Occultella kanbiaonis: one gene and its partners. The protein of the gene in region 2 interacts with the protein of the main gene of each other region in a pairwise test. Links are inferred from orthologs where the notes say so. Each region holds a gene or a part of one and is shown on either strand. Other genes may lie near its edges.

Evidence for each region.
Region 1: the proteins of dnaN (region 2) and rpe interact in binary tests that used the Escherichia coli proteins (3 or more experiments, as listed by UniProt). The link is inferred for Occultella kanbiaonis from one-to-one orthologs.
Region 3: the proteins of dnaN (region 2) and dnaE interact in binary tests that used the Escherichia coli proteins (3 or more experiments, as listed by UniProt). The link is inferred for Occultella kanbiaonis from one-to-one orthologs.

What each region holds. Positions count from the first base shown.
Region 1 is NZ_CP046175.1:2,832,156-2,841,431, reverse strand. The notes cover bases 4,648-7,521. They hold rpe (ribulose-phosphate 3-epimerase), read left to right. Parts: upstream 4,648-5,688; coding sequence 5,689-6,354; downstream 6,355-7,521. Other genes in these bases: GKS42_RS13100 (ABC transporter substrate-binding protein), read left to right, coding at 7,417-7,521; GKS42_RS13105 (ABC transporter permease), read left to right, coding at 6,689-7,426; GKS42_RS13115 (RsmB/NOP family class I SAM-dependent RNA methyltransferase), read left to right, coding at 4,648-5,662. In the rest of the region: metK (methionine adenosyltransferase), read left to right, coding at 1-271; GKS42_RS13130 (primosomal protein N'), read left to right, coding at 352-2,481; GKS42_RS13125 (HAD family hydrolase), read left to right, coding at 2,517-3,146; fmt (methionyl-tRNA formyltransferase), read left to right, coding at 3,157-4,107; more of GKS42_RS13115, read left to right, coding at 4,100-4,647; more of GKS42_RS13100, read left to right, coding at 7,522-8,439; GKS42_RS13095 (phosphoribosyl-ATP diphosphatase), read left to right, coding at 8,449-8,712; hisG (ATP phosphoribosyltransferase), read left to right, coding at 8,793-9,276. UniProt on the Escherichia coli protein: Catalyzes the reversible epimerization of D-ribulose 5-phosphate to D-xylulose 5-phosphate.
Region 2 is NZ_CP046175.1:1,050-10,428, forward strand. What follows is about bases 188-3,164. They hold dnaN (DNA polymerase III subunit beta), read left to right. Parts: upstream 188-1,100; coding sequence 1,101-2,228; downstream 2,229-3,164. Other genes in these bases: dnaA (chromosomal replication initiator protein DnaA), read left to right, coding at 188-494. Also shown: more of dnaA, read left to right, coding at 1-187; DNA replication/repair protein RecF, read left to right, coding at 3,190-4,377; GKS42_RS00025 (DciA family protein), read left to right, coding at 4,367-5,026; gyrB (DNA topoisomerase (ATP-hydrolyzing) subunit B), read left to right, coding at 5,257-7,299; gyrA (DNA gyrase subunit A), read left to right, coding at 7,334-9,379. UniProt on the Escherichia coli protein: Confers DNA tethering and processivity to DNA polymerases and other proteins. Acts as a clamp, forming a ring around DNA (a reaction catalyzed by the clamp-loading complex) which diffuses in an ATP-independent manner freely and bidirectionally along dsDNA.
Region 3 is NZ_CP046175.1:2,159,565-2,170,112, forward strand. The notes cover bases 2,472-6,617. They hold dnaE (DNA polymerase III subunit alpha), read left to right. Parts: upstream 2,472-2,871; coding sequence 2,872-6,417; downstream 6,418-6,617. Other genes in these bases: GKS42_RS09950 (endo alpha-1,4 polygalactosaminidase), read right to left, coding at 2,472-2,717; GKS42_RS09960 (cupin domain-containing protein), read right to left, coding at 6,436-6,617. Outside these bases: GKS42_RS09935 (YqaA family protein), read left to right, coding at 1-35; GKS42_RS09940 (pyridoxamine 5'-phosphate oxidase family protein), read right to left, coding at 74-553; GKS42_RS09945 (aminotransferase class I/II-fold pyridoxal phosphate-dependent enzyme), read right to left, coding at 588-1,871; more of GKS42_RS09950, read right to left, coding at 1,890-2,471; more of GKS42_RS09960, read right to left, coding at 6,618-6,780; GKS42_RS09965 (RNA-binding S4 domain-containing protein), read right to left, coding at 6,851-7,102; GKS42_RS09970 (nuclear transport factor 2 family protein), read right to left, coding at 7,185-7,568; hisD (histidinol dehydrogenase), read left to right, coding at 7,686-9,005; GKS42_RS09980 (P-loop NTPase family protein), read right to left, coding at 9,048-9,743; GKS42_RS09985 (PspC domain-containing protein), read left to right, coding at 9,839-10,099; GKS42_RS09990 (RecQ family ATP-dependent DNA helicase), read right to left, coding at 10,129-10,548. UniProt on the Escherichia coli protein: DNA polymerase III is a complex, multichain enzyme responsible for most of the replicative synthesis in bacteria. This DNA polymerase also exhibits 3' to 5' exonuclease activity. The alpha chain is the DNA polymerase catalytic subunit.

The DNA of each region.
Region 1 (9,276 bases), 2.8 Mb from region 2 along the record:
CGAGGTGCAGGTGTCCTACGCGATCGGTCGTGCCCACCCGATCGCGGTGTACGTGGAGACCTTCGGCACCGAGACCGTTCCGACGGCGAAGATCACCGACGCGATCACGTCCGTCTTCGACCTGCGTCCGCGGGCCATCATCGCGGACCTGGACCTGCTCCGGCCGATCTACGCGCTCACGTCCAACTACGGCCACTTCGGGCGCGAGCTGCCGGAGTTCACCTGGGAGCGGACCGACCGGGTCGACGCCCTCAAGGCTGCAGTCGCCTGATCGCTGCGCCGACACCCCACGCCCGGGTCCCTGTGGACCCCGGACGTGGGGTGTCCGTCGTTCATGATGGGATCAGTCCTGTGCCGGCACCGGAACAACCCAGCCTCCTCGACCCGGGGCTCGTCGCACCCGCGCCCGCTTCCACCCGGTTCGCAGCGGTGGCGCAGGTGCTCGTCGACATGCCGCTGCCGCACCTGGACCACACCTTCGACTACGGCATCCCGGACGCCCTCGACGCCGCCGCGCAGCCGGGCGTGCGGGTCAAGGTGCGGTTCGCCGGCACCGACCGGGACGGGTACCTGATCGGACGGACGTCCGGGACGACGCACCCCGGCACCCTCGCGCCGCTGCGCAAGGTGGTCTCGCCGCTGCCCGTGCTCACCCCGGCCGTCCACGAGCTGGCTCGCGCGGTGGCCAGGCGCTACGCCGGGACCAGCACCGACGTGCTCCGCCTGGCCGTTCCACCGCGGCACGCCACCGCGGAGAAGGCCGTGCTCGCGCAGCCGGAGGCCGTTCCCGAGCAGCCGGCGTCCGCACCCGAGGCGGGCTCCGCCGTCGGGCAGGCACCTCTGCCCGACCCGACCAGCGCCGACGTCGTCCTCGACGCCGACCGACTCGCGCACTGGGCCGACTACCCGGGCGGTGCCGCCTTCCTGCGCCGGATCGGCGCCGGCGACTCACCGCGGGCCGCCTGGTGCGCGCTGCCCGGACGGGTCGAGCTCGGCGGCACCGAACACCCGCACTGGGCCGTTGCCGTGGCCGTGGCGGTCCTCGCGACCCGTGCCGGCCGGCGCGACGCCATCGTGAGCGTCCCCGACGCCCGGGACGTCGCGACCCTGGGGGCCGCGCTGGACGCCCTGGAGATCGAGCACGTGGTGCTCACCGCCGAGCAGGGCGCCTCGGCCCGCTACCGGCGGTTCGTGCGCGCCCTCACCGGGCGCACCCATGTGGTGGTCGGGACCAGGTCCGCCGCGTTCGCGCCGTTGCCGAACCTCGGTCTCGTGGTCTGCTGGGACGACGGGGACGACCTGCTCGCCGAGCCGCGCGCGCCGTACCCGCACACCCGCGAGGTCCTGGTCCAGCGGGCGGACCTGGCGGGCGCCGCGGCGCTCATCGGCGGATTCGCCCGCACCCCCGAGGCCCAGCTGCTCGTCGCCGACGGGTGGGCCCGTTCACTGCAGGCGGACCGCGCCATGGTGCGCGCCCGTGCGCCCCGGGTGATCGCCCCCGGCGAGGCGGACCTGGCCCGGGAGGGCGAAGGTGGCCGGGCCCGGATCCCGGCGCCGGCGATCGCACTGGCGCGCCGGGCCCTCGCGCGGGGGCCGGTCCTGGTGCAGGTGCCCCGGGCCGGGTACCTGCCGGTGGTGGCGTGCGCCCGGTGCCGCACCCCCGCCCGCTGCAGCCACTGCCACGGCCCGCTCCGGCTCGATCGCGCCGACGCGCCGCCGCAGTGCCGCTGGTGCGGCCGGCACGCCACCGCGTGGGCCTGCGGTGAGTGCGGCGCCACGGCGGTGCGCGCGATGCGGACCGGCGCCGGCCGCACCGCCGAGGAGCTCGGCCGCGCGTTCCCCGGGGTGCCGGTGACGGTCTCCGGGCGCGACGGCGGCGTGCTGGACCGGGTGCCCGCCGCACCCCGGCTCGTGGTCGCCACGCCCGGCGCGGAACCATCGGCGGACGGCGGGTACACCGGCGCCCTGCTCCTGGACGCCGCCCTGATCACGAACCGGCCCGAGCTCTCGGCCGGGGTGGAGGCGCTGCGCCGCTGGCTGCGTGCCGCGGCCCTGGTCCGGTCCTCCGGTGACGGGGGAGAGGTGATGATCCTCGGCCAGGGTGCCCCGGTGCCCGTGCAGGCCCTGGTGCGCTGGGACCCCGTCGGGCACGCCGGGCGCGAGCTCAGCGAGCGGCAGGAGCTCTCGTTCCCGCCGCTGGTGCGGCTCGCCACCCTCACCGGCGGTTCGGGCGCGCTCGCTTCGATGATGCGGCACCTGCGTCTGCCGGCCGAGGCGGAGGTCCTCGGCCCGGTGCCGGTCGAGGACGCCGGCGGCCCGGAACAGGCCGCGGAGGAGGAGATGCTGCGTACCCTGGTGCGCATCGACCGCCGCGCCGGGGACGAGCTGAGCGTCGCACTGGCCCAGGCGCAGGCGATCCGCAGTGCCCGCAAGGAACCCGGCGTCGTTCGGGTCCGCATCGACCCCGACCACTTGTGGTGAGTTCCATCACACCGCCCAGGCCAGGAGGCCCCCGCGTGACCAAGATCGACCGGACCATCACCACCGTCGTGTTCGACCTCGGCAACGTCCTGATCCGCTGGGACCCGGTGGCGGTCTTCGAGGGCCGGCTCAGCGAGGGCGAGGTCGCCGAGTTCATGGCAGCCGTCGACTTCCCGACCCTGAACCGGTCCCTGGACGCAGGCCGCACCTGGGCGCAGGCCCGGCCCGAGGTCGCGGACCGGGCGCCGGACCACGTCCACCACATGGATGCCTACCTGCGTGACTTCGAGCGCTCCCTGGTCGGCGAGGTCCCGGGCACGGCGCAGATCGCACGGGACCTGATGGCCGCCGGGGTGCGGGTGCTCGGCCTGACGAACTGGTCCGCCGAGACGTTCGAGCACGCCCCGAGGGCCGCGCCGGTGCTGACCGAGTTCGAGGACATCCTGGTCTCCGGCGCCGTCGGCCTGGCGAAGCCGGACCACGCGATCTTCGAACTGCTGATCCGCACCACCGGGCTCGTGCCCGAGGAGACGGTATTCATCGACGACTCACCGGCCAACGTGGCCGCGGCCGCGGACCTGGGCTTCCAGGCGCTGCTGTTCACGGACGCGCAGGCGTTCCGCGCGGACCTGGTCGCGCTCGGGCTGGGCATCCCGGACTCCTAGACTGCCCCGTATGCGTTTGCTGTTCGCGGGCACCCCCGCCGTCGCCCTGCCCACCCTGGCGGCCCTGCTGGACTCCAGCCACGACGTGGTGGGCGTGCTCACCCGGCCGCCGGCACCGGTCGGCCGCAAGCGCGTGATCACCCGGAGTCCCGTGCACGCCCTCGCGGACGAGCGCGGCGTCCCGGTCATCACCTCCTCGCGGCCGCACGAGGCGGAGACGCTGGCGGCCCTGACCGCGCTGGACATCGACTGTGCACCCGTCGTCGCCTACGGTGCGCTGCTGCGCGACCCCGCGTTGTCGCTGCCCCGGCACGGGTGGCTGAACCTGCACTTCTCCCTGCTGCCCGCCTGGCGCGGCGCCGCCCCGGTGCAGCACGCGATCATGGCCGGCGACGACATGACCGGTGCGAGCACGTTCCGTATCGAGGCCGGGCTGGACACCGGACCCGTCTACGGCACCCTCACCGAGCCGATCCGGCGACGGGACACGGCTGCGGACCTGCTCGGCCGGCTGGCCGAGGCCGGGCCCGCGCTGATGCTGGCCACGCTGGACGCCATCGAGGCCGGCACCGCCCGGCCGGTGCCCCAGGCCACCGACGGGATCAGCCTCGCGCCCCGCCTGAACAGCGCGGACGCGCGCGTCGACTGGTCGCTGCCGGCGCTTGCCATCGACCGGCGGATCCGCGGCTGCACGCCCGCCCCCGGTGCCTGGACCACCCGCGACGGCGATCGGTACAAGCTCGGCCCGGTGCTGCCGGTGGTCGAGGACGCCGGCCTTGCCCCGGGGCAGCTCGCGGACGTCGACGGCGCCGTGCTGGTCGGGACCGGCTCGGAGGCGGTCCGGCTCGACGCGATCGCCCCGCCGGGTCGCGGCTGGATGGCCGCCTCGGACTGGCTGCGCGGCGCACGGCTGCCCGCGGACGCCTCCTTCGACCGGGTGGAGGTCGGCTCCGATGTCTGAGGGCGGCGGGAACCAGGGCGGTGGCCGTGACCCCGGCGGGGACCGGGACAGTGGCCACGGCTCGGGCGGCGGGCAGCGGGGCGGCCGTGGATCGGGCCGGCCGGCTCAGGGCCGGGGCTCGCGCGACCGCGGCCGGCGCCCCGACTCACAGCGCACCTCCTCCCGCCCCTCCGAGCGCAACCGCGGCACAGACCCCGCACGCCGCGCCGCATACGACGTGCTGCGGTCGGTCGCGGCCACCGACGCCTACGCCAACCTGGTGCTGCCCCCGGTCCTGACCGAGCGGCAGATCCGCGGCCGGGACGCGGCGTTCGCGACCGAGCTCACCTACGGCACGCTCCGGATGCAGGGCCGTTACGACGCGATCATCGCCCATGCCTCCCGCCGCGACGCCACGAGCCTCGACGCCGAGGTCCTCGACGTGCTGCGGCTCGGCGCCCACCAGGTCCTCGGCATGCGGGTGCCCGGTCACGCGGCCGTCTCCGAGACCGTCGGTCTGGCCCGGTCCACCTGCGGCACCGGACCCTCCCAACTCGTCAACGCCGTCCTCCGGCGCATCACCGAACGCCCCCTCGCCGAGTGGCTGGACCTGATCGGCGCCGATGCGAAGGACGAGACCGCCCGCCTGGCCGCGGTCCACTCGCACCCGGCCTGGGTGGTCCGGGCCATGCGCTCGGCACTCGCGCAGACCGGTCCCGGTGACGGCGACCTCGAGGCACTGCTGGAGGCCGACAACGCCTCCCCGGCGGTGAATCTGGTGGTGCGTCCCGGTCTGGCCGCGCCCGAGGACGTGCCCGACGCGGACCCCGGCCGGTGGGCCTCGACCGCTCTCGTGCTTCGCGGCGGTGACCCCGGCGCGTTCGAAGCCGTGCGTTCGGGGCGCATCGGCGTCCAGGACGAGGGGAGCCAGCTCGTCGCCCTCGCGGCCGCGGCCGTGCCCGTGGAGGGTCCGGACCGCACCTGGCTGGACCTGTGCGCGGGCCCGGGTGGGAAGGCCGCGCTGTCCGCCGCCCTGCTGGCCCAGCGGGCGCCGGACGGGCTGTTCGTCGCCAACGAGGTCGCCGAGCACCGGGCCAGGCTCGTCGAACAGTCCATGACCGCCGTGCGCGGCCTGCTGCCCGGCATCGAGGTCCGCACCGGCGATGGGCGGGAGATCGGCGGCACCGAGCCCGGACGCTACGACCGGGTCCTCGTCGACGTGCCGTGCACCGGCCTCGGGGCGCTGCGGCGGCGACCCGAGTCGCGATGGCGCCGCTCGCCGTCGGACCTGTCGGCCCTCGGCCAGCTCCAACGAGAACTGCTCACATCCGCCCTGGCCGCCACCCGCGCCGGTGGGGTCGTCGCGTACGTCACCTGCTCGCCGCACCTGGCCGAGACCAGGTTCGTCGTCGAGGACGTGCTCAAGCGCACCGACGGCGCGACGCTCCTGGACGCCGTCGAGGTGCTCGCCGGCGTGAGCGCCGAACCGCTCGGCGACCTGGACGGCCCGTACGTGCAGCTCTGGCCGCACCGGCACGGCACGGACGCGATGTTCCTGGCACTGATCCGGGCCTGACCTCGCGCAGCACTACGCTCGCCCGTATGGGCATCCTCATCTCTCCCAGCGTGCTGAACTCCGACCTGTCCGACCTGGCCGGTGAGGTCGGGCGGATCTCCGCCGCCGACTTCGTGCACCTGGACGTCATGGACAACCACTTCGTGCCGAACCTCACCTTCGGGCTTCCGGTGGTGGAGCGGCTCCTCGCCCGCATCGAGCTGCCCGCCGACGTGCACCTGATGATCGAGGACCCGGACACCTGGGCCCCCGCGTTCGCCGAGGCCGGCGCACGGTCGGTCACCTTCCATGTGGAGGCGTCCAGCGCACCGGTCCGGCTCGCGCGCGAGCTGCGCAAGCGCGGCGCCCGGGCGGCGATCGCGCTGAAGCCCGGCACCGGCATCGAGCCCTATCTGGACCTGCTGCCCGAGTTCGACATGGTGCTCGTCATGACGGTGGAACCCGGGTTCGGGGGTCAGTCCTTCATCGAGGGCACCCTGCCGAAGATCCGGCGCACCCGGGACGCCATCACCGGGCTCGGCGCCGACATCTGGGTGCAGGTCGACGGTGGCGTGTCCCGGACCACGATCGGCGCCGCCGCGCAGGCCGGCGCGAACATGTTCGTGGCGGGCTCCGCCGTCTACTCGGCCGACGACCCGAACGCCGAGATCGCCGCCCTGCGCGAGCTCGCCGAGGCGGCGTACCAGGGCTGACGCCGAACCCGGCGTCGCTGCCTGCCCGCAACCCCGGCACAGGGCGTCTCGCGATCCGGGCGTGACCGTCCTCATACGCGTGGGGCTGCCCGAGTGTGTCAGAATCGGATCAGCAAGAACGTGCTCCGGGGTCGGTGAAAGTCCGAGCCGGCGGTGATAGTCCGCGACCCGGCCACTGCTCGTCGGTGGTCGGTTGACCTGGTGGAACTCCAGGACCGACGGTTAAAGTCCGGATGGGAGGATGCACGCGGCGTCGGGTCGATCCCGGCGCCGACGGACGGACGCGCGGTGCGCCGTCCTTCCCCGGGGTACGCCTGGGGAAGGAGAACGGCAGGTGGCCCGCGAGGAACTCGTCGCACCCGTCGCATTCGGCGCGCTCGGACTGCTCGCGTGGCAGGGACTGGCAACAGTGCTGCCGGACCGGGTCCTCCCGACACCCACCGCGGTGGCCTCCCGCTTCGTCCTCGAACTGCGTGAGGGCGGCCTGCTCGGCTTCGCCGGGCACACCCTGACCGAGGCCGTGCTCGGCAGCCTGCTCGGGCTGGCCGTAGCCGTTCCGCTGGGCTACCTCGTCGCCCGGTCCCGCCTCGTGGCCTCCGCGATCGGGCCCTACCTCGCCGCCTCCCAGGCGATCCCCGCCGTCGCCCTCGCCCCGCTGCTGGTGGTCTGGTTCGGCTACGGCCTGCTGCCCACCGCACTGCTGTGCGCCCTGCTGGTCTTCTTCCCGATCTTCGTGAACACCACCCTCGGCCTGAGCACCCTCGACCCGGACGTGATCGGCGCCGCGAAGGTCGACGGCGCCGGGCGCTGGCGCCTGCTCGTCCACATCGAGGGCCCCCTCGCGTTGCCCGCCCTGCTCGCCGGCATCCGGAACGGCTTCGTGCTGTCCGTCACCGGGGCCGTGGTGGGGGAGTTCGTGATGGGCGGCCAGGGCCTCGGCCTGTTGCTGTCCGTCTACCGGGACCGCTCCGACATCGAGGGCATGTTCGCCGTGCTCGTCGCGCTCGTCGCCCTCGCGATCGGCGTCTTCTACCTCATCCGCTCCTTCGAAAGGCGCATCCAATGGCTCTGACCGCGCACCCCGTCCGCATCCTCGCGGCGCTCACCGGCGCCGCGGCCCTCACCCTCGCGCTCGGTGCCTGCGGCGCCGACGAGCCCGACGGCGGGGCTACTGCTCTGCCCGAGCTCACCATCGGCCTGACGTACGTGCCGAACGTCCAGTTCGCCCCGTTCTACGTCGCGGCGCAGCAGGGCTATTTCGAGGAGGCCGGGGTGGACGTGACCCTGCGGCACCACGGCGAGTCGGAGGACCTGTTCGGCGCCCTGGCCGGTGGCACCGAGGACGTCGTCGTCGCCGGGGGCGACGAGATGCTGCAGGCCCGTTCCCAGGGCACCCCGGTGGTCAGCATCGCAACCCTCTACCAGACCTACCCGGTCACGCTCATCGTCCCCGAGGACTCCGAGATCACCTCCGCGGCCGACCTCGCCGGGCACAGCATCGGGGTCCCGGGCCCGTTCGGCGAGACCTACTTCGGCCTGCTCGCCATGCTCGACGCCGCCGGCCTGACCACCGACGACGTCACCATCGAGCACGTCGGGTTCACCCAGCAGAGCGCCCTGGCCGAGGGGCACGTCGACGCCGTCATGGGTTACGCCAACAACGACATCCCGCAGTTCCGGGCCACCGGCCTGGCGGTCCGCGGCGTCCCGATCGGGACCGACATCCCGCTCGTCGGCATCGGCCTGGGCACCACGGACGACGTGCTCGCCGCCGAACCAGACGCACTCGCAGCGGTGATCACCGCCGTCGGGCGTGCGGTCGCCGACATCGCTGCGGACCCGCAGGTCGCCGTCGACGCCGCCGCCGAGGAGGTCCCGGGCACCGTGACCGCCGAGCAGGAGGCCATCACCCTGGCCACCGCAGAGGAGACCATCCCGCTCTACGGCGACCTCGAGGGCCCGTGGGGGACCCAGGACGACGCGACCTGGGAGCAGATGGCGGAGTTCATGACGCGGACCGGGCTGATCACCGAGCCCGTCTCAGCATCGGAGGCGTACACCAACGACCTGATCGGTGCCGAGTAGGCTCGGGGCGTGAAGACCTTCGACGACCTGTACGCCGAACTGCGGGAGAAGTCCATCAGCCGACCCGAGGGTTCGGGCACGGTGGCGCAGCTGGACGCGGGCGTGCATGCCATCGGCAAGAAGATCGTCGAGGAGGCCGCCGAGGTGTGGATGGCCGCGGAGTACCAGACCGACGCCGAGACGGCCGAGGAGATCTCCCAGCTGCTCTACCACCTGCAGGTGCTCATGGTCGCGAAGGGCCTCACCCCGCAGGACGTGTACCGCCACCTCTGAGCGGCGGCACCGCACGCCTGGAAGCAAGCCACCGAAACTTCGCCCCGTTCGCCGGGGCACGAACCAACAAGGTTGACGACGTGTTGCGAATCGCCGTGCCGAACAAGGGCTCCCTCTCCGAGCCCGCCACCAACATGCTCCGCGAGGCGGGCTACCGCCAGCGCCGCGACGGTGGTCGTGAACTGGTCCTGCCGGACCCGGAGAACGACGTGGAGTTCTTCTTCCTGCGTCCCCGGGACATCGCCGTGTACGTCGGTGCCGGCGTGGTCGACGCCGGGATCACGGGACGGGACCTGCTCCTGGACTCCGGCGTGGACGCTCTGGAACATCGGGCGCTCGGCTTCGCCGGTTCGACGTTCCGGTTCGCCGGACCGGAGGGCAGCGTGAGCCGGCTCGAGGACATCGAGGGCAAGCGCGTGGCCACCTCCTACGAGGTGCTGGTGCGCAACTACCTGACCGACCGGGGCGTCACGGCCGACGTGGTGCGTCTCGACGGTGCCATCGAGTCCACGGTCCAGCTCGGCGTCGCCGATCTGGTCGCCGACGTCGTGGAGACCGGCAGCA
Region 2 (9,379 bases):
AGGCCGGCAGCGAGAGCCTCCAGGCACCGAACGACGTCCTGGAGTACATCGCGTCGAAGATCTCCTCCAACATCCGTGAGCTCGAGGGCGCGCTCATCCGGGTCACGGCGTTCGCGAACCTCAACCGGCAGTCCGTCGACCTCTCGCTCGCCGAGATGGTCCTCAAGGATCTCATCACCGACAACGACGGGGCCGAGATCACGCCGTCGTCGATCATGGCGCAGACGGCCACCTATTTCGGTGTGACCATCGAGGCCCTCTGCAGCGCGGACCGTTCGCGGGTGCTCGTGAACGCACGTCAGATCGCGATGTACCTGTGCCGGGAACTCACGGACCTCTCGCTGCCGAAGATCGGCCAGCTCTTCGGAGGTCGCGACCACACCACGGTGATGCACGCGAACCGCAAGATCCGTCAACAGATGGCCGAGCGTCGGTCCACCTTCAACCAGGTCACCGAGCTGACGAACCGGATCAAGCAGCAGCAACGAGGCTGACCGCACCACCGCCAGGCGGCCGGTCCGTGAATCGCTGACCGCTCGATGCGGCGTTGGCTCGACCCGAACCGTTCACCCGTTTCAACCAATTCACAGTTGTGGATGAACCTGTGGACACCCGTGGACACACGCCATGATCCCGTGGACGCAGCCCCGGCGATCGGTGGACGGGCCAGCGCAGGACTTTGTGATTACACAGGTTCCACAGGGCCCTGTGAACCGCCGTCGCACCCCCGGTCCACAACCAGGTCGACCCGCTGACCTGCACGGACGTCACTTGTCCACAGGATCCACAACTCCTATGACGATGACTACATATCTCTATGGGATCCAGGTGTGAACAACCAACATCTGCCCGAACGCTGCTCCCGTGCCCCAGCATCGAGCTCGAGGGCACCGACCTGCCCAAGCGGCTCCGCCCTCGACTAGTCTCGGCAGGGCGACCCACACGAGCACACCGATGGGCGACCAACGGCTGCGATCGTGGTTCGAGCGCTCGAACCTTGTCACTATGCTCTGAGGACCCACGAGAGTTCCGACGCCGGGCCGCGCCGAGAGCCGAGCAGCACAGCCGAGCACCACCAGATCAGGAGAGAGGCCGACATCGTGAAGTTCAGGGTTGAGCGAGATGTGCTGGCGGAAGCTGTGACCTGGACGGCACGAACGCTGCCCAGCCGTCCGTCGGTACCCGTGCTGGCTGGAGTCCTCCTCGAGGCCAACTCCGACGGCACTCTCGTGCTCTCGACCTTCGACTACGAGGTGTCCGCCCGCTCGAGCGTTGCAGCCGAGGTCGACGAGCCGGGTTCCGCCCTGGTCTCCGGACGCTTGCTCGCCGAGATCTCGCGGGCCCTGCCGAACAAGCCCGTCGAGGTCAGCGTCGACGGCTCGAAGGTCGTCGTGGTCTGCGGCGCATCCCGGTTCACCCTGCTGACGATGCCCGTCGAGGACTACCCCGCGCTCCCCGACCTCCCGGACACCACCGGCTCCATCTCCGGAGACGCATTCGCCCAGGCGATCTCCCAGGTGACCATCGCGGCCGGCCGCGACGAGACCCTGCCGCTCCTGACCGGGGTCCGTGTGGAGATCGATGGCGACAAGGTCACCCTCCTGGCCACGGACCGTTACCGGCTCGCCATGCGCGAGGTCTCCTGGACACCGGCGTCGCCGTCGGTCAGCCGGGTGGCCCTGATCCGGGCCCGGACACTCTCCGACGTCGCCAAGAACCTCAGCAACGCCGGCTCCATCGACGTCGCACTGGTGGAGAACGGCGACATCGTCGGCTTCGAGGCAGGCGGCCGCCGAACCACCTCGCTCCTGGTCGACGGTGAGTACCCGCCGGTCCGACGGCTGTTCCCGGAGCAGACCACCACGCACACCGTCACGAGCACGGCCGAGCTGGTCGAGGCCGCCAAGCGCGTCGCGCTGGTGGCCGAACGGAACACCCCGATCCGTCTCTCGTTCAGCGAGGGCCAGGTCGTCCTCGAGGCCGGCCAGGGCGACGACGCGCAGGCATCCGAGGTCCTCGAGTCCACGCTCGTGGGCGAGGACATCTCGACGGCGTTCAATCCGCAGTACCTGCTCGACGGCCTCGGCGCGCTGGACACCCCGTTCGTCCGGCTGTCGTTCACGCACTCCTCCAAGCCGGCGGTCATGACCGGCCAGGACAGCATCGACGGCGCAGACCACGCGGAGGAGTTCCGGTATCTGCTGATGCCGATTCGATTCGCGAGCTGAGCGACCGGACTCCAGACTGGTCACCATCACCGCAGGCAAGGGAGATCGCGCATGCACATCGGACTGATCGGGCTCGGTCGCATGGGCGGCAACATGCGCGACCGCATCCGCAATGCGGGTCACGAGGTGACGGGATACGACCAGAACCAGGAGATCTCCGACGTCGCAACGGTGGGGGACCTGGTCGCAGCGCTCCCGGAGGCCCAGCGGATCGTCTGGGTGATGGTCCCGGCCGGCGAGATCACCGATTCCGTCGTGACGCAGGTCGCGGCGCAGATGCATGCCGGCGACATCATCATCGACGGCGGCAACTCCAAGTTCAGTGATGACACCCGCCGCGCAGCCGAGCTCGCCGAGCGCGGCATCGGCTACGTCGACGCCGGTGTCTCCGGCGGCATCTGGGGTCGCGAGAACGGCTACGGCCTGATGGTCGGCGGCCCGGACGACACGATCGCGACGCTCATGCCGATCTTCGACGCACTCCGCCCGGAGGGCCCGGCCGAGGAGGGCTTCGTCCACGCCGGCCCGGTCGGCGCCGGCCACTACGCGAAGATGGTGCACAACGGCATCGAGTACGGCGTCATGCAGGCCTATGCCGAGGGTTACGAGATCCTGGCCGCGCGTGATGACCTGATCGACGACGTCGGCGCCATCTTCACCGCCTGGCAGCGTGGCACGGTGGTTCGCTCCTGGCTCCTGGAACTGCTGGTCAAGGCGCTCAACGAGGATCCTGACCTGGACGAGATCCGTGGATTCGTCGCGGACTCCGGCGAGGGACGCTGGACCGTGCAGGAGGCGGTGGAACGTGCGGTGCCCGCGCCCGTCATCAGCGCCGCCCTGTTCGCCCGGTTCGACTCCCGTCAGGACGACTCGCCGGCCATGAAAGCCGTCGCGGCGCTGCGCCAGCAGTTCGGTGGACACGCCACGAAGGCCGCGGCGGACGGCTGAGCACGACCACTCGATGCATGTCTCCGATCTCGCGCTGACCGACTTCCGGTCCTACACCCAGGTCGTCGTCGCCTTCGAACCAGGGATTACAGCCCTCGTCGGCCCGAACGGTCAGGGCAAGACCAATCTGGTGGAGTCACTCGGCTACCTGGCCACGTTCTCCTCGCACCGGGTGGCCTCCGATGCCGCGCTGGTGCGTCGTGGCGCCGGGCGCGCGGTGATCCAGGCGAAGGTCGTTCGCTCGGGGCGACCCGCAACGCTCGAGCTGGAGCTCGTGGCCGGGAAGGCGAACCGTGCCCGCGTCAATAGGTCCCCGCTGCCCCGCGCACGGGACCTGCTCGGCCGGCTCCGAACCGTGTTGTTCGCCCCCGAGGACCTGGCCCTGATCAAGGGTGACCCGGACGGGCGGCGCCGGTTCCTCGACGAGCTGCTGGTGCTGCTCAGCCCGAAGCTCGCGGGCGTGCGCTCCGACTACGAACGCGTGATCAAGCAGCGCAACGCCCTGCTGAAGTCGGCCGGGATGAGCCGCCGGTCGGGTTCCGGGCCCGACCTGCGCACCCTGGACGTCTGGGACGAGAAGGCTGCCACCGCGGGCGCCCAGCTCATCGCCGCGCGCGTCACGGCCGTCCGTAACCTGCGCCCGCACGTCGAGAGCGCCTACGAGCGGGTCAGTTCCGCACAGAGCGCTGCCGAGATCGGGTACCGGTCGAGCCTTGAGCAGGCCATGTCCGACGGCGAGCGGCCCGCGGATACGGGGGTGGCAGCCGAGGAGTCGCTCACCAATGCGGACCTGGTCCAGGCGCGGTTGCTGGATGCGATGTCGCGGCTGAGGTCGCGGGAGATCGAACGCGGGGTGTCGCTGGTCGGACCGCACCGTGACGACCTGGAGCTGCAGCTGGGTGGTCTTCCGGCCCGCGGCTACGCCAGCCATGGTGAGTCCTGGTCGCTCGCGCTGGCGCTGCGGCTGGCGTCCTACGAACTCCTCCGCGCCGACACCGACTTCGAGAGCGACGGCGAGCCCGTGCTGATCCTGGACGACGTCTTCGCGGAGCTGGACAACCGCCGTCGGGCTCGCCTGGCCGAGCTCGTCGCAGGCGCGGAACAGGTGCTGATCACCTCCGCCGTCGCCGAGGACGTTCCGGACGGCCTCGACGGCGCACGGTACGACGTGATGGACGGTGCGGTCACCCGTGTCCGCTGACCGGCCCGACGGCGCAGGTCCCGCCCCCGGGGGCGGCTCCCCCGAGGCGGGGGCCAGGTCGGTGCGGTCGGCCGGCTCGTCCGCGCCGACGGACCGGGATACGGCGACGGACCGCGCCACGCCGTCCGCCCCAGCGGAACCGGACGTGGACGCGGCGGCGCGGCACGCGCTCGCGCGGGCCCGGGACGCGGCTCGGTCGAAGGGACTGGCGCCCGGCGGGGTCGGCAGGGCGGGTCGGCGCGGCCCTGGGCGGGGCCCCGAGGCCGCGGCGCCCGCGCCGGGTCACGGGACGGGCCGCGATCCGCGCTCGATCGGTGCGGCCATGGACTCCTTGCGCGGGCAGCTCGGGTGGAACCAGCCCTTGTCCATCGGCGGGGTGATCGGCCGCTGGCGGGAGGTGGTCGGAGACCAGATCGCCGACCACTGCGCGCCCGAGACGTTCGACGAGGGCGCGCTGGTGGTGCGCGCGGACTCCACCGCGTGGGCGACGCAGATCCGCCTGCTGCTGCCCCAGCTGGAACGCCGGCTCGTGGAGGAGGTCGGCGAGGGTGTCGTCACCTCGATCCAGGTCCTCGGACCGGGCGGACCGTCGTGGCGCAAGGGGCCACGGTCGGTGCGCGGCCGGGGCCCGCGCGACACCTACGGCTGAGATCCGGCCACCGCGCCACCGGCTCCGACCGGCTTCGTCCACAGGTCGCGACACGCTGTGGATAACTTCTGTGGATATTCGGAGTTTGCGCGGTTTCGGAGTAGAATTGAGCGACCGTCCGGGGGCAAGTGGTTCATCTGCCTGTGGTCCTGGGCCGGCACGCAGGCACCTCACTCAACCGAGCGGTGCCGCGCGCGTGCCTCGATGACGATGAGGAGAGCCAGAACAACGTGGCTGACGACAAGACTGAGCCGGCAACCGAAGCACAGACCTCGGGCCCCACAAGCTACGACGCCAGCAACATCACGGTCCTCGAGGGACTCGAGGCAGTTCGCAAGCGTCCGGGCATGTACATCGGCTCCACCGGTGAACGAGGCCTGCACCACCTGGTCTACGAGGTCGTCGACAACTCCGTCGACGAGGCGCTTGCCGGTTACTGCGACCACATCGACGTGACCCTGCTGGCCGATGGTGGCCTTCGGGTCCGTGACAACGGCCGCGGCATCCCGGTGGACGTGGTCGCGTCCGAGGGCAAGCCGGCCGTCGAGGTGGTGCTCACGGTCCTGCACGCCGGCGGGAAGTTCGGCGGCGGCGGGTACGCCGTCTCCGGTGGCCTCCACGGCGTCGGTGTCTCCGTGGTGAACGCGCTGTCACGCCGCCTCGAGGTGGAGGTGCGGCTCCAGGGCAGCGTGTGGCGGCAGAGCTACGCCGACGGCGTCCCGATGGCCCCGCTCTCCCGCGAGGAGGACACGGACGAGACCGGCACCACGGTGACGTTCTGGCCGAATGCCGACATCTTCGAGACGACCGTCTTCGACTACGAGACGCTACGGGCCCGGTTCCAGCAGTACGCGTTCCTGAACAAGGGCCTTGGCATCTCGCTGACCGACGAGCGGGTCATCGCCGAGGACACCGACGACGAGGTCGCCGGCCCCGAGGTCGCGAGGGCGGAGCCGATCGGGGAGCACTCGCGGTCGGTCACCTACCGCTACGACGGTGGTCTGGTCGACTATGTGAAGCACCTCAACGCCGCCAAGCGCGCCGAGATGGTCCACCCGGAGATCATCGACTTCGAGTCCGAGGACACCGAGCGCAAGATCTCCCTCGAGATCGCGATGCAGTGGACCGGCGCGTACTCCGAGAGCGTGCACACCTACGCGAACACGATCAACACGTCCGAGGGCGGCACCCACGAGGAGGGCTTCCGGTCGGCGTTGACCACGCTGATCAACCGGTACGCCCGCGAGAAGAACCTGCTCAAGGAGAAGGACGAGAACCTCACCGGGGAGGACATCCGCGAAGGGCTCACCGCCGTCATCTCCATCAAGCTCGGTGAGCCGCAGTTCGAGGGCCAGACGAAGACGAAGCTCGGCAACACCGAGGCGCGCACGTTCACCCAGAAGGTTGTGTTCGACCAGCTCGGCGGCTGGCTCGAGTCGCACCCGGCGGAGGCCCGGGACGTGATCCGCAAGTCCATCCAGGCCTCCGCGGCCAGGATGGCGGCCCGCAAGGCCCGTGAGGCGACCCGCCGCAAGGGCCTGCTCGAGGGTGGTGGCATGCCCGGCAAGCTGCGCGACTGCTCCAGCCGGGACGCCTCGATCTCCGAGGTGTTCATCGTCGAGGGGGACTCGGCCGGCGGCTCGGCCGTGCAGGGTCGCAACCCCGAGACGCAGGCGATCCTGCCGATCCGCGGGAAGATCCTGAACGTCGAGAAGGCGCGGATCGACAAGGCCCTCGCGAACATGGAGGTGCAGGCGCTGATCACGGCGTTCGGCACCGGATTCGGCGAGGACTTCGACATCACGAAGCTGCGCTATCACAAGATCGTGCTGATGGCCGACGCGGACGTCGACGGCCAGCACATCGCCACGCTGCTCCTGACGCTCCTTTTCCGGTACATGCGCCCGCTCATCGAGCGTGGCCACGTGTATCTCGCGATGCCGCCGCTGTACCGGCTGAAGTGGACGAACGCGCCGCACCAGTACGTGTACTCGGACCGTGAGCGCGACGCGTTCGTGGCCGAAGGGCTGGCGAAGAACCACCGACTGCCCAAGGACGGCGGTATCCAGCGGTACAAGGGTCTCGGCGAGATGGACTACCGGGAACTGTGGGAGACCACGATGGACCCGGCCACCCGCACCCTGCGTCAAGTCACCATCGGTGAGGCGGCGGGAGCCGACGAGATCTTCTCCATCCTGATGGGCGAGGACGTCGAATCACGCCGGTCCTTCATCCAGCGCAATGCCCGCGACGTGCGCTTCCTGGACGTCTGAGTAAGGAATCGAACACGTGAGCGAACAGCCACCCATGCCCCCGACCGGCCCCAGCGACGACGACCAGCCCGTCGACGCCGTCGTCACCCACGACCGCATCGAGCAGGTCGACCTCCAGCTCGAGATGCAACGGTCCTACCTCGACTACGCCATGAGCGTGATCGTCGGCCGTGCCCTGCCGGAGGTCCGCGACGGCCTCAAGCCGGTGCACCGGCGCATCATCTACGCGATGTTCGACGGCGGGTACCGCCCCGACTCGGCATTCTCCAAGTGCTCGCGCGTGGTCGGCGACGTGATGGGCCAGTTCCACCCGCACGGCGACACCGCGATCTATGACGCGATGGTCCGCCTGGTGCAGCCGTGGTCGTTGCGCTACCCGCTCATCAACGGGCAGGGCAACTTCGGATCCCCGGGCAACGACCCGGCCGCCGCGCCGCGGTACACCGAGTGCAAGATGGCACCGCTGGCCATGGAGATGGTCCGTGACATCGAGAAGGACACGGTCGACTTCGGGGACAACTACGACGGCCGCACCCGAGAGCCGCTCGTGCTCCCGGCGCGATTCCCGAACCTGCTCGTCAACGGCTCCTCCGGGATCGCCGTCGGGATGGCCACGAACATCCCCTCGCACAACCTCCGCGAGGTCGCAGAGGGCGTGCGGTGGCTCCTTGCGAACCCGGGCGCGAGCGCCGAGGAACTCCTCGAGGCGCTGCTGGTGCGGATCAAGGGTCCCGACTTCCCGACCGGTGCCCAGATCCTGGGTCACCGGGGCATCGAGGACGCCTACCGGACCGGCCGCGGCTCCATCACGATGCGCGCGGTCGTCGAGGTCGAGGAACTCCAGGGCCGTACCTGCCTCGTGGTCTCCGAGCTGCCGTACCAGGTGAACCCGGACAACCTCGCCGCGAAGATCGCCGATCTGGTCCGCGACGGCCGGATCCAGGGCATCGCCGACATCCGTGACGAGACGTCCGGGCGGGCCGGGCAGCGCCTCGTGATCGTCCTGAAGCGGGATGCGATCGCGAAGGTCGTCCTGAACAACCTGTACAAGCACACCCAACTGCAGGACACCTTCGGCGCGAACATGCTCGCGCTCGTGGACGGGGTGCCGCGCACCCTCAGCCTCGACGCGTTCATCCGGCACTGGGTGCACCACCAGGTCGACGTGGTCGTGCGGCGGACCCAGTGGTTGCTGCGCCGGGCCGAGGACCGCATCCACATCCTGCGCGGCCTCATCAAGGCACTGGACGCGCTCGACGAGGTCATCGCGCTGATCCGCGCCTCGCGCACCGTCGAGGTGGCCCGCACCGGGCTGATGGAGATGCTGGAGATCGACGAGATCCAGGCGAACGCCATCCTCGAGATGCAGCTGCGTCGGCTCGCCGCCCTCGAGCGGCAGAAGATCCTCGACGAGTTCGCCGCGATCGAGGCGGAGATCGCCGACTACAAGGACATCATCGGCTCCGAGGAACGCCAGCGCGAGATCGTCGGCAACGAGCTCAACGAGATCGTCGACCGCTACGGCGATGAGCGACGCACGACGATCCTGCCGTTCAACGGTGAGATGTCCATGGAGGATCTGATCCCCGAAGAGGACGTCGTCGTCACGATCACCCGGGGCGGCTACGCGAAGCGCACCCGAACGGACAACTACCGCCAGCAGCACCGGGGCGGCAAGGGGGTGCGCGGGGCGCAGCTGCGTGGCGACGACATCGTGGACCACTTCGGTGTCACAACGACGCACCAGTGGTTGTTGTTCTTCACGAACTTCGGGCGGGTCTACCGCGCCAAGGCCTACGAGCTGCCCGAGGGTGGCCGGGACGCGAAGGGCCAGCACGTCGCGAACCTGTTGGCGTTCCAGCCGGACGAGCGGATCGCCCAGGTCCTGGCCATCCGCGACTACGAGCAGGCCGAGTACCTCGTGCTCGCCACGCGCAGCGGCCTGGTCAAGAAGACCCGGCTCAGCGAGTACGACTCCACCCGCACCGGTGGCGTGATCGCGATCAACCTGCGCACCGATGACGAGGGCAACCCGGACGAGGTGGTCTCCGCCCGGCTGGTCGACTCGAACGACGACCTG
Region 3 (10,548 bases), 2.2 Mb from region 2 along the record:
CGCACCTGTTGCCGGACACCCTGTTCGGGATCTGAAGCGGCACGAGGGGCCTCGTCCATGCCGGTCGCCGCGCTCACGCCGTCGGCGCGCGCCCCCTGGCCATCTCGGTGTCGCGCATCTCGAGCAGCGAGCAGCCGACGCCGTACGTCACGAAGTCACCGGCCGGCCGCACCCCGACGCCGATCAGGGCGCCCCGCTCCGCGCCGCCGAGCTCCAGCCCGCGGAGCAGCTTCTCCCGCGCGCCCGGCGGCATCTGCGTGGCCGGGAGGATCTGCGCGACGCCGGCGAACGTGACGGTCGCGGCGGGGATCTGGACCCAGGGCACGAACGGAATGCGTTTCGGGATCGGAACCGTCGCCGACACCTCGGGGTTCGCCGCCAGATGCTTGGCCTTCCACTCCTGTGTGTTCGTCGTGAACCACAGCACCCGCTCGACGACGCACGGCATGACCCCGGCCGTCCGCGCCATCCCGCGCGCCGAGACCATCCCGATCACCATGAAGTTCTGCTTCTCGAGGACACGCCACACGTCGTCCGTGCTCAGCTCGACCATCGGGTGCCTCCTCAGGCCCGGGCGGTGTCAGGTCTCACGCTAGTCCTCTGAGCATCCGCAGGCGTCGGACCGCCTCGGTGAGCACCTCGGTCGACTTCACGAACGTGAACCGCACGGTCGTGGCCAGCGCGAGATCGGCGTCGGAGCCGGCCCTGGTGAACGCACTCGTCGGCACTCCGACGACGCCGGCCAGGCTGGGCAGCTCACGGCACAGGTCCACGCCGGTCTCGATGCCTGTCGGCGCGAGCGAGCCGGCGAGCAGGTCGGCGGCGTCGGCGATCACGAAGTAGGTGCCCTGGGGCCGGACCACGGTGAATCCGGCGTCGGTCAGGCCCTCGGTGAGCAGGTCGCGGCGCCGTTGCAGGGACGTCGCCAGGTCGCGCACCCAGGTGGAGTCCGGGCCGCTGCCGGTCTCCAGGTCGAGCGCGGTGGCGATCGCCGGCTGGAACGGCGCCCCACTGACGTAGGTGAGGAACTGCTTGACGGCGCGGACGGCGTCGACGAGCCCCGCCGGCCCGCTCACCCAGCCGATCTTCCAGCCGGTCAGGGAGAACGTCTTGCCGGACGAGGAGATCGTCAGGGTGCGCTCGGCCATGCCGGGCAGGGTCGCGATCGGGACGTGGACGGCGCCGTCGTAGGTGAGGTGCTCGTAGACCTCGTCGGTGACCACGACGGCGTCGTACCGGGCGGCGAGGCGGGCGATCTCGGTGAGCTCGGTGCGGTTCAGCACGGCGCCGGTCGGGTTGTGCGGGGAGTTGAGCAGCACCACCCGGGTGGCCGAGGTGAACGCGGCCCGCAGGGCGGTCAGGTCCAGCCGGAAGCCGTCGGCGGGGTCGGTGCCGGGGCGCAGCGGGGCGCTCGTGTGCGTGGCGCCGGCCAGGGCGATCACCGCGGCGTAGGAGTCGTAGAACGGCTCGAGGGTGAGGACCTCGTCACCGGGACCGGCGAGCGCGAGCACCGCGGCCGCAATCGCCTCGGTGGCACCGGCGGTGACCAGGATCTCGGTGTCCGGGTCAAGGGCGATCCCGTAGTGGCGGTCCTGGTGGGCGGCGATCGCCTCACGCAGGACCCGGATCCCCGGTCCCGGCGGGTACTGGTTGTGCCCGGCCGCGATGGCTGCCGTGGCGGCTGCCTTGACGGTCTCGGGCCCGTCGGCGTCGGGGAAGCCCTGGCCGAGGTTCAGCGAGCCGGTGCTCGCGGCGAGGGCGGACATCTCCGCGAAGATGGTGGGCCGCGGTGCGCCGGTGGCGCCGAGCAGTCCCGTGGCTGCGGCCACCTCGCGCCAGCGCCCACGCGGCAGCGCGCTCAGTTCAGCCATTCGGTGACAATAGCGGCCTCACTCACAGCCCGCCCGCCAATCGTCGAGGTCGCGGTGCTTCAGGATCAGCGAGAACCCGGACAGGGCGGGATCGTCGCAGAACTCGGCGAAGTCACCGGAGCCGGTGCGGTCGGTGTACTCGATCGCGAACACCGGCCGTCCCGCGTCGAGATACCGGCTCAGGTCCGCGCACCACCCGTCCGCCGCGCAGTCCTCGGTGACGGCGAAGTCGAAGGAGTCGACGAGGTCGCCCACGAGGTCGGGTGCGTTCTTCTGCCCGACGGCGAGTCCCCGCTCGTGCGCGGCGCTCGCCCACCACAGGGCGTAGGTGACGGCGTCCGCCCGGGTCAGGTCGAAGCCGGTCTCGGTGTCGTAGGAGTCGATGTTGTCCGGGTCGACGGCGTCGAAGCCCGCCGCGGCGCACGCGTCCAGCCGTGCCTCCATCAGCGGCGCGAGCAGATCCAGGCGGCGGATGTCCAGGAAGCGCTCCCCGTCCCAGCCCGGGTACGCCGCCCCGATCACCTCGGCGGGGAACTCGTCGGCATCGTCGCGCCAGTCCTCCCAGGCGCCCGCGTTGACGTAGCAGATCGTCCGTGCCCCGGCCCCCGAGAGAGCGGCGACCTGCTCGGGCGAGGTGTCCGCGCCGTCGAGGTCGTAGACGGCCACGCCGTCGAGGAGCTCGACGCCGGCCGCCGGCTCGGCGGCCAGCACGATCTGCCAGTTCGCGCCGGCCTCGGGGGACCACCGCTGCGGCGCGCCCCCCGCGCATCCGACGCACCCCGCGGCGAGGGCGAGCACGAGGGCGACGGGTGCCACCCGCCGTCGGCCCCCGCCCGTCCCCACCACGGGATCAGGGTACGGCCGGCGCCGGGGCCGGGGACCCGCCGTCGGGCCCTGACTCGGCCCGGACCGAGACACGCCGGGCGGGACACGCCGGGCCCGGTCGGGCTCGCCGGACACCCTCCCCACAGTGTCCCCGGCTCGACCTAGAATCGCCTGCATGTCCGACGACTTCGTGCACCTCCACGTCCACACCGAGTACTCGATGTTGGACGGGGCGGCGCGGGTGGACGACCTGTTCAAGGAGGCGCAGCGCCTCGGCCAGTCGGCGGTCGCGACCACGGACCACGGGTACTTGTTCGGCGCCTACGACTTCTGGTCGAAGGCCCGCAAGTACGGCATCAAGCCGATCATCGGCGTGGAGGCGTACGTCACCCCGGGCACGTCCCGGTTCGACAAGACCCGCGTCCGCTGGGGCGACGCGAGCCAGGCGGGCGACGACGTCTCCGCGCGTGGTGCGTACACGCACATGACGCTCCTCTCGCGGACCACGCAGGGCATGCACAACCTGTTCCGGATGAGCTCGCTGGCCTCGCTCGAGGGGCAGCTCGGCAAGTGGCCCCGGATGGACCGGGACCTGCTGTCAACGTACGCCGAAGGCCTGATCGCGACCAGTGGCTGCGCGTCCGGGGAGATCCAGACCCGGCTGCGCCTGGGGCAGCGCGAGGAGGCGATCCGGGCAGCGGGGGAGTTGCAGGACATCTTCGGCAAGGAGAACTTCTACATCGAGATCATGGATCACGGTCTCGACATCGAACGCCGCACGCTCGCCGACCTGATCGAGATCGCCAAGGAGATCGGTGCGCCGCTGCTGGCCACCAACGACCTGCACTACACGAAGGAGGAGGACGCCCACGCCCATGAGGCCCTCCTGTGTGTGCAGTCCGGAGCCACGCTGGACGAGCCCACGTACGAGCAGGGCGGCAAGCGGTTCGCGTTCGGGGGCCAGGGGTACTACCTGAAGTCCGCAGCGCAGATGCGCGAGCTGTTCCGGGACTACCCGGAGGCGTGCGACAACACGCTGCTCGTGGCCGAGCAGTGCGACGTGACGTTCACCGAGCAGGTCGGCAAGTACATGCCGCACTTCCCGGTGCCCGAGGGTGAGGACGAGATCTCCACCTTCGTGAAGTCCGTGGAGGTCGGCCTGCACAAGAGGTTCGGCGAGACCGTCCCGGAGGAGGTCCGCAAGCAGGCCGAGTACGAGATCGACATCATCACCTCCAAGGGCTACGCCGGCTACTACCTGGTGGTCGCGGACTTCATCAACTGGGCCAAGGACAACGGCATCCGCGTCGGGCCGGGCCGTGGCTCCGGCGCCGGGTCGATGGCGGCGTACGCGATGAGCATCACCGAGCTCGACCCGCTGAAGAACGGGCTGATCTTCGAGCGGTTCCTCAACCCCGAGCGGATGTCCCTGCCGGACTTCGACATCGACTTCGACGAGCGTCGCCGCAGCGAGGTCATCAAGTACGTGTCCGACACCTACGGCGAGGACAAGGTCGCCTACATCGTCACGTACGGCACCATCAAGGCCAAGCAGGCCCTCAAAGACTCCTCACGGGTGCTCGGCTACCCGTTCGGGATGGGGGAGAAGCTCACCAAGGCGATGCCGCCGGCCGTGATGGGCAAGGACGTCACGCTCTCGGGCATCTACAACCCGGACGACAAGCGCTACGCGGAGGCGGACGAGTTCCGCAAGGTCGTCGAGATCGACCCGGACGCCCAGCGGGTGCTCGAGACGGCCCGCGGCCTGGAGAACCTGAAGCGGCAGTGGGGCGTGCACGCGGCGGGCGTCATCATCGCCAGCGAGCCCCTGATCGACATCATCCCGATCATGCGCCGCGAGCAGGACGGCGCCATCATCACCCAGATCGACTTCCCGGCCGGGGAGGACCTCGGCCTGGTGAAGATGGACTTCCTCGGGCTGCGCAACCTGACCATCCTCGACGACGCACTCGAGAACATCGTCGTCAACGGCAAGGAGCCGGTGGTGGTCGAGGACCTGCCGCTGGACGACCGCCCGACGTACACCCTGCTCAGCCGCGGGGACACCCTCGGCGTGTTCCAGCTCGACGGCGGCGGCATGCGGTCGCTGCTGCGGCTGATGCGGCCGGACAACTTCGAGGACATCTCCGCCGTCGGCGCCCTGTACCGGCCCGGCCCGATGGGCGCGAACTCGCACACGAACTACGCCCTGCGCAAGAACGGCCAGCAGGACATCACCCCGATCCACCCCGAGCTGGCCGAACCGCTCGAGGAGGTCCTCGGCACCACCCATGGCCTGATCGTCTATCAGGAGCAGGTGATGGCGATCGCCCAGCACCTGGCCGGGTACACGCTCGGGCAGGCCGACCTGCTCCGGCGGGCCATGGGCAAGAAGAAGCGCGAGGTGCTGGACGCCGAGTTCGACAAGTTCAGTTCCGGGATGCGCGAGGGCGGCTACTCCGCGAACGCGATCAAGACCCTGTGGGACGTGCTCGTCCCGTTCTCCGACTACGCGTTCAACAAGGCGCACTCGGCCGCGTACGGACTGGTCTCCTACTGGACCGCCTACCTCAAGGCGAACTACCCGACCGAGTACATGGCCGCCCTGCTCACCTCGACGCGGGACGACAAGGACAAGTCGGCGCTCTACCTGAACGAGTGCCGCCGGATGCGCATCACGGTGCTGCCACCGGACGTGAACGCCTCCGCGGCCACGTTCACCCCGGTCGGTACGGACATCCGGTTCGGCCTCGCCGCCGTGCGCAACGTCGGTGCGAACGTGGTTGCCGCGATCGCCGCCGCCCGCGAGGAGAAGGGGGACTTCACCTCCTTCACGGACTTCCTCGAGAAGGTGCCTGCGGTGGTCTGCAACAAGCGGACCATCGAGTCCCTGATCAAGGCCGGGGCGTTCGACTCCCTCGGCCACACCCGCCGCGCGCTGCTGATGGTGCACGAGCAGGCCGTGGACTCGGTGATCGGGGTCAAGCGCAAGGAGGCAGAGGGGCAGTTCGACCTGTTCGCCTCCCTGGGTGGCGGGGACGGCGACGGCGGAGGTTTCGCCGTGGAGGTCCCCGACCTTCCCGAGTGGGACAAGAAGCAGAAGCTCGCCTTCGAGCGGGAGATGCTCGGCCTGTACGTGTCCGACCACCCGCTCTCCGGCATCGAGCACGTGCTCACCCAGTCGGCGGACGTCTCGATCGCGACGCTCAATGCGGACGAGGCGCGCCCGGACGGGTCCACCGTGACGATCGCCGGGCTGATCACGTCCCTGCAGCGCAAGATGTCCAAGCAGGGCAACGCGTGGGCCGCGGTCACGATCGAGGACATGGAGGGCTCGGTCGAGGTCATGTTCTTCGGTGAGACGTATCTGGCCTACTCGACGATCCTCGCCGAGGACCAGGTGGTGGTGCTGCGCGGGCGGGTCCGGCGCCGGGACGAGGCCATGCAGCTGCAGGCCATGGAGGTGTCCATCCCGGACGTGTCCGTGGGTGACGACGCGCCGATGATGCTGTCCATCCCGACGAACCGGTGCACCACGCCGGTGGTGGAGCAGCTCCGCGACATCCTGTCCACGCACCCCGGGGTCACCGAGGTGCACGTGAAGCTCACCTCACCGGGCCGGGCCACCGTGCTCCGGCTCGAGGACGGGCTGCGGGTGGAGCGGACCCCGGCGCTGTACGGCGACCTGAAGGCGTTGCTCGGGCCAAGCTGCCTGGTCTAGCGGACCGGGGGCCGCCGCTCACTCGAGCCAGGTCGTCACGAACCGTTCGTTGGCGTGGATGTGGATCGCCTCGTACCCGTGCGGGCCGGTCCGGAACGTGTGCGGGGTGTCCGCAGGGGCCACCAGGATCTGGCCGGCGTGGCCCTCCACCTCGGCGTCGCCGATCCGGAACGTGGCCGAGCCACGGCGGATCAGGAACGTCTCCGCGTACGGATGCTGATGCAGGCGGGGGCCGACGCCGGCGCGGGTGGTGGACTCGAGGATCAGCGAGATCCGGGCACCGCCGGGCAGCTCCTCGTAGTTCTCGGCCCAGTCCTCGCCGTCGGCGCGGCCATCGGCCCGGTTGATCACGAGCGTGTCCATCACCTCACGCTAACGCCGGGTCGCGGCGACCACCAGGGCCGCGGTCGGCCGGGCCCGGCGAGCCACGCGCTCAGGCGGGCCTGACCACCCGGAGCCGCCGGACGCCGTCGGGCAGGTCCACCTCGACGACGTCACCGGGGTGCAGTTGCCGCCCTCGGCGGGTCTCCACGTCGCCGTTGACGTCGATCGCCTCGTCGGTGAGCAGGTCCCGGGCTCCCGCGCCGTCGTCGGCGATACCGGTGAGCTTGAGGAACTGGCCGAGGCGGATCATCTCGTCGCGGATCTCGACGTCGGTCGGCTGATCAGGGGTCGGCGTGGCCATCCGGCCAGTATCGCAGCCGCGCCGGGGTCTGAGTCCGTGCACCGCGGCACCGGGTCCGCGCGCCGCACCACGCGGGCCGGCGTCACGAGCCTTCGACGGTCACCCACGCCGCGCGCCACTGCGGTGCCTCGAACGGCTCGGCCCAGTAGGCCGTCTCCCGGGCGATCCGGCCATCGCGCAGCTCGAAGATGAACACGCTTCGGTACACGGGGCCGTCATAGTCCAGCGTTGCCTCGAGGACCACCAGGTCCCCGGCGGACAGCATCCGTCGCGGGGTGATGGTCGGCAGCCCGGGGAACGCCCCGTAGACCGCTCGGCGGTTGACCGCACCAATCACCTGTTCGCCGGACTGGGGCCAGTCCATGACGGCGTCCTCGTGGAACAGCTCGTCCATGACCTCGGTCCGCTTGTCATTGAGGCACTGGACGAGCCGCTCGATGACGGCCCGGTTCTCGATCTCACCCATGACGACCTCCTGGCCGCTCCCGCAGCTCCATCGCGTGCGGACGTGCCAATTCTAGGTCATATGGGCCTGGCTTAGCGTGTCTTCGGGCCGGCCTCGTGAACGCCCTAGACTCTTCAGGTGATGCGAACGATCGATCTGCGTGGCCGGGCACTCGGAGCGGCGGAACTGCGAGCCGTGCTGCCGCGCGCCGAGGTGGACATCGAGGTGGCGACCCAGCGGGTCGCGCCCATCCTGGCGCGGGTCCGCACCGAGGGCGCACCGGCGCTGGCCGACTACGCCGAGCAGTTCGACGGCGTCCGGCCGGCCAGCCTGCGGGTGCCGCCCGAGGCACTCACCGCCGCGCTCGAGGGCCTCGCCGCCGACGTGCGGGTGGCACTGACCGAGTCGATCCGGCGCGCCCGGCTCGGCCACGAGGCGCAGCTGCCGACCCCTCGCACCACGGAGTTCGGGCCCGGCGCCCGGGTGCACCAGCGCTGGGTGCCGGTGCAGCGCGTCGGCCTGTACGCGCCCGGCGGCCTCGCGCCGCTACCGTCCTCGGTCGTGATGAACGTGGTGGCCGCGCAGGTTGCGGGCGTGGCGTCGCTCGCCCTGGCGAGCCCGCCGCAGAAGGACCACGACGGCCTTCCGGACCCGACGATCCTGGCGGCGTGCGCGCTGCTCGGGGTCGACGAGGTCTACGCCGTTGGCGGCGCCCAGGCGATCGGGATGTTCGCCTACGGGGTGCGCTCGGACCGGCCCGAGGACTCCTGCGAGGCGGTGGACGTCGTCACCGGGCCGGGCAACATCTACGTGGCTGCGGCCAAGCGGGCCGTGCTCGGAGTGGTGGGCATCGACGCGGAGGCCGGCACCACGGAGATCGCGGTGCTCGCCGACTCCGGCGCGGATCCCCGGTTCGTCGCGGCCGACCTGATCTCCCAGGCCGAGCACGATCCCGCCGCCGCGTCCCTGCTGGTCACGGACTCGCCGGCGCTGGCCGCCGCCGTCGCGGAGGAGATCGAGACCCGCGCCGCCGCAGCCAAGCACAGCGCCCGGATCCGCACGGCCCTGAGTGGCCCCCAGTCCGGTGTGGTCCTCGTCGACGACGTCGACCACGGCATCGAGGTGGTCAACGCCTACGCCGCCGAGCACCTGGAGATCCAGACCGCCGACGCCGCCGCGGACGCCGAGCGGATCCGCAACGCGGGTGCGATCTTCGTCGGCCCGTACTCACCGGTGCCGCTCGGGGACTACATCGCGGGCTCGAACCACGTGCTGCCCACCGGCGGCACGGCCCGGTACGCGAGCGGCCTCGGTGTGCAGGTCTACCTGAAGTCGGTCCAGGTGATCGACTACGACGAGGCCGGTCTGAAGGAGGTGACGGACGACCTGATCGCCCTCGCCGCCGCCGAGGACCTGCCCGCGCACGGTGAGGCCGCCAGGGTGCGCCGGGGCGACTGAGCGGATCCGGCCGACGCCAACCGAGGGCCGGGAGCTGGAGCGCTACGCGCCGAGCGTGGTCAGCCATCGCTCGGTCTCGCGGGAACTGCGCAGGTGAACTACGACCGGCGGCGCCGGGTCCGTCGCCAGATTGTCCGCATTGCCCGTGACCTCTGCACGCGTGGCACTGGTGGCATCCGCGGCGCGGGCAGTGTCTGTGGCACTCGTGGCACTCGTGGCAGCTGTTGCTGCTGTTGCACCTGTGGCACTGGAGTGACGACCCCGCACGGTCGACGGGTCGGCCACCCAGCCCCGGATCCGCATCCGCTTGCGGGCCCAGCTCTGGAAGTGCCAGACGATGATCGAGTCGCGAGCGAAAAGTTTGCGCACCGTCTCGGTGTTGCCGTTGCACATCTCCTCACGTGTGACCAGTCGCGAGAACGTGCGCCGGATCAGGCGCTGCAGAGAGAACCAGCGGGGGTAGTCCAAAGCGACGATCAACTCCACCCGCGCCATCGGCACGTCGGCCCACGTGCCGTACGCCGTGTCCATGACCCAGCGCTCGCCGGCGCAGATCGCCTCGGCGATCTCGCGCTGCTGCCGCGGAGGCCGCTCGACCCAACCGGGCAGCCAGCCGATCTCGTCGTCCACCGAGTGCCACGGCAGACCGGTCGCCTCACCGATCCTGCGGGCCAGCGTGGTCTTGCCCGTCCCGGTGACGCCGTAGACCAGGATCCGCTCAGCACGTGCAACGTCCACCCGGACATGCTGGCACACCGGTGCCACCGGGCTCAGGGGGTGGTCAGGGCGATCCCCGATATCGCGTCGGACCGAGTCCCCGTACCGTTGGGGTCATGGACGCAATCTTCGACACCATCCGCAAGATCGGCTTCCGCCGTGGGCCAAGCAGGATCCTCGGCGGCATCGGTGGCGGGATCGCCGATCAGACCGGCGTCAGCGTGGGCCTCGTCCGGATCCTCCTGCTACTGCTCGGCCTGCTCCCCGTCCTCGGGTGGGGCGTGTACCTCATCGCCTGGGTGCTGCTGCCGTGGCAGGACGGGTCGATCCCGCTGGAGCGGTTCATCCGCCAGCTCACGAACAGCCGCAGCCAGTAGCCAGTCGCCAGCAGCGACCCTGATCCGTCTCAGCCCTGCGCCAGGACCAGCGGCAGGACCGCCCCGGCGCCGGCGCGCCGCAGCAGCATGGCGGAGTAGGCGAGGGTCCAGCCCGAGTCGGTGAAGTCGTCCACCAGGACGACGCTCCTCCCGGTCATGCCGGCGGTCGCCGCCTCGGACAGGTCCAGGTCGAGCCGCCGTGCCACGGAGGCGAGTCGCTGCGCGGAGTTCACGTCGTGGCGGCCGGGCCCACGCTCCGGCGCGGGCGCGATGCGCCCGACCAGGGGCGCCTTGAGCAGCCGGGCGACCCCCTGGGCGAGGTGCTGCACCAGCAGGGGGCGGGTGGCCGAGTCGACGAACACGACACCGTCGGCGCTCGGCGCCCAGTCGGCGACCACTCGCATCAGTGGCGCCCGCAGACCCACCGGTAGTTCGCCGTCCGGCGTGGT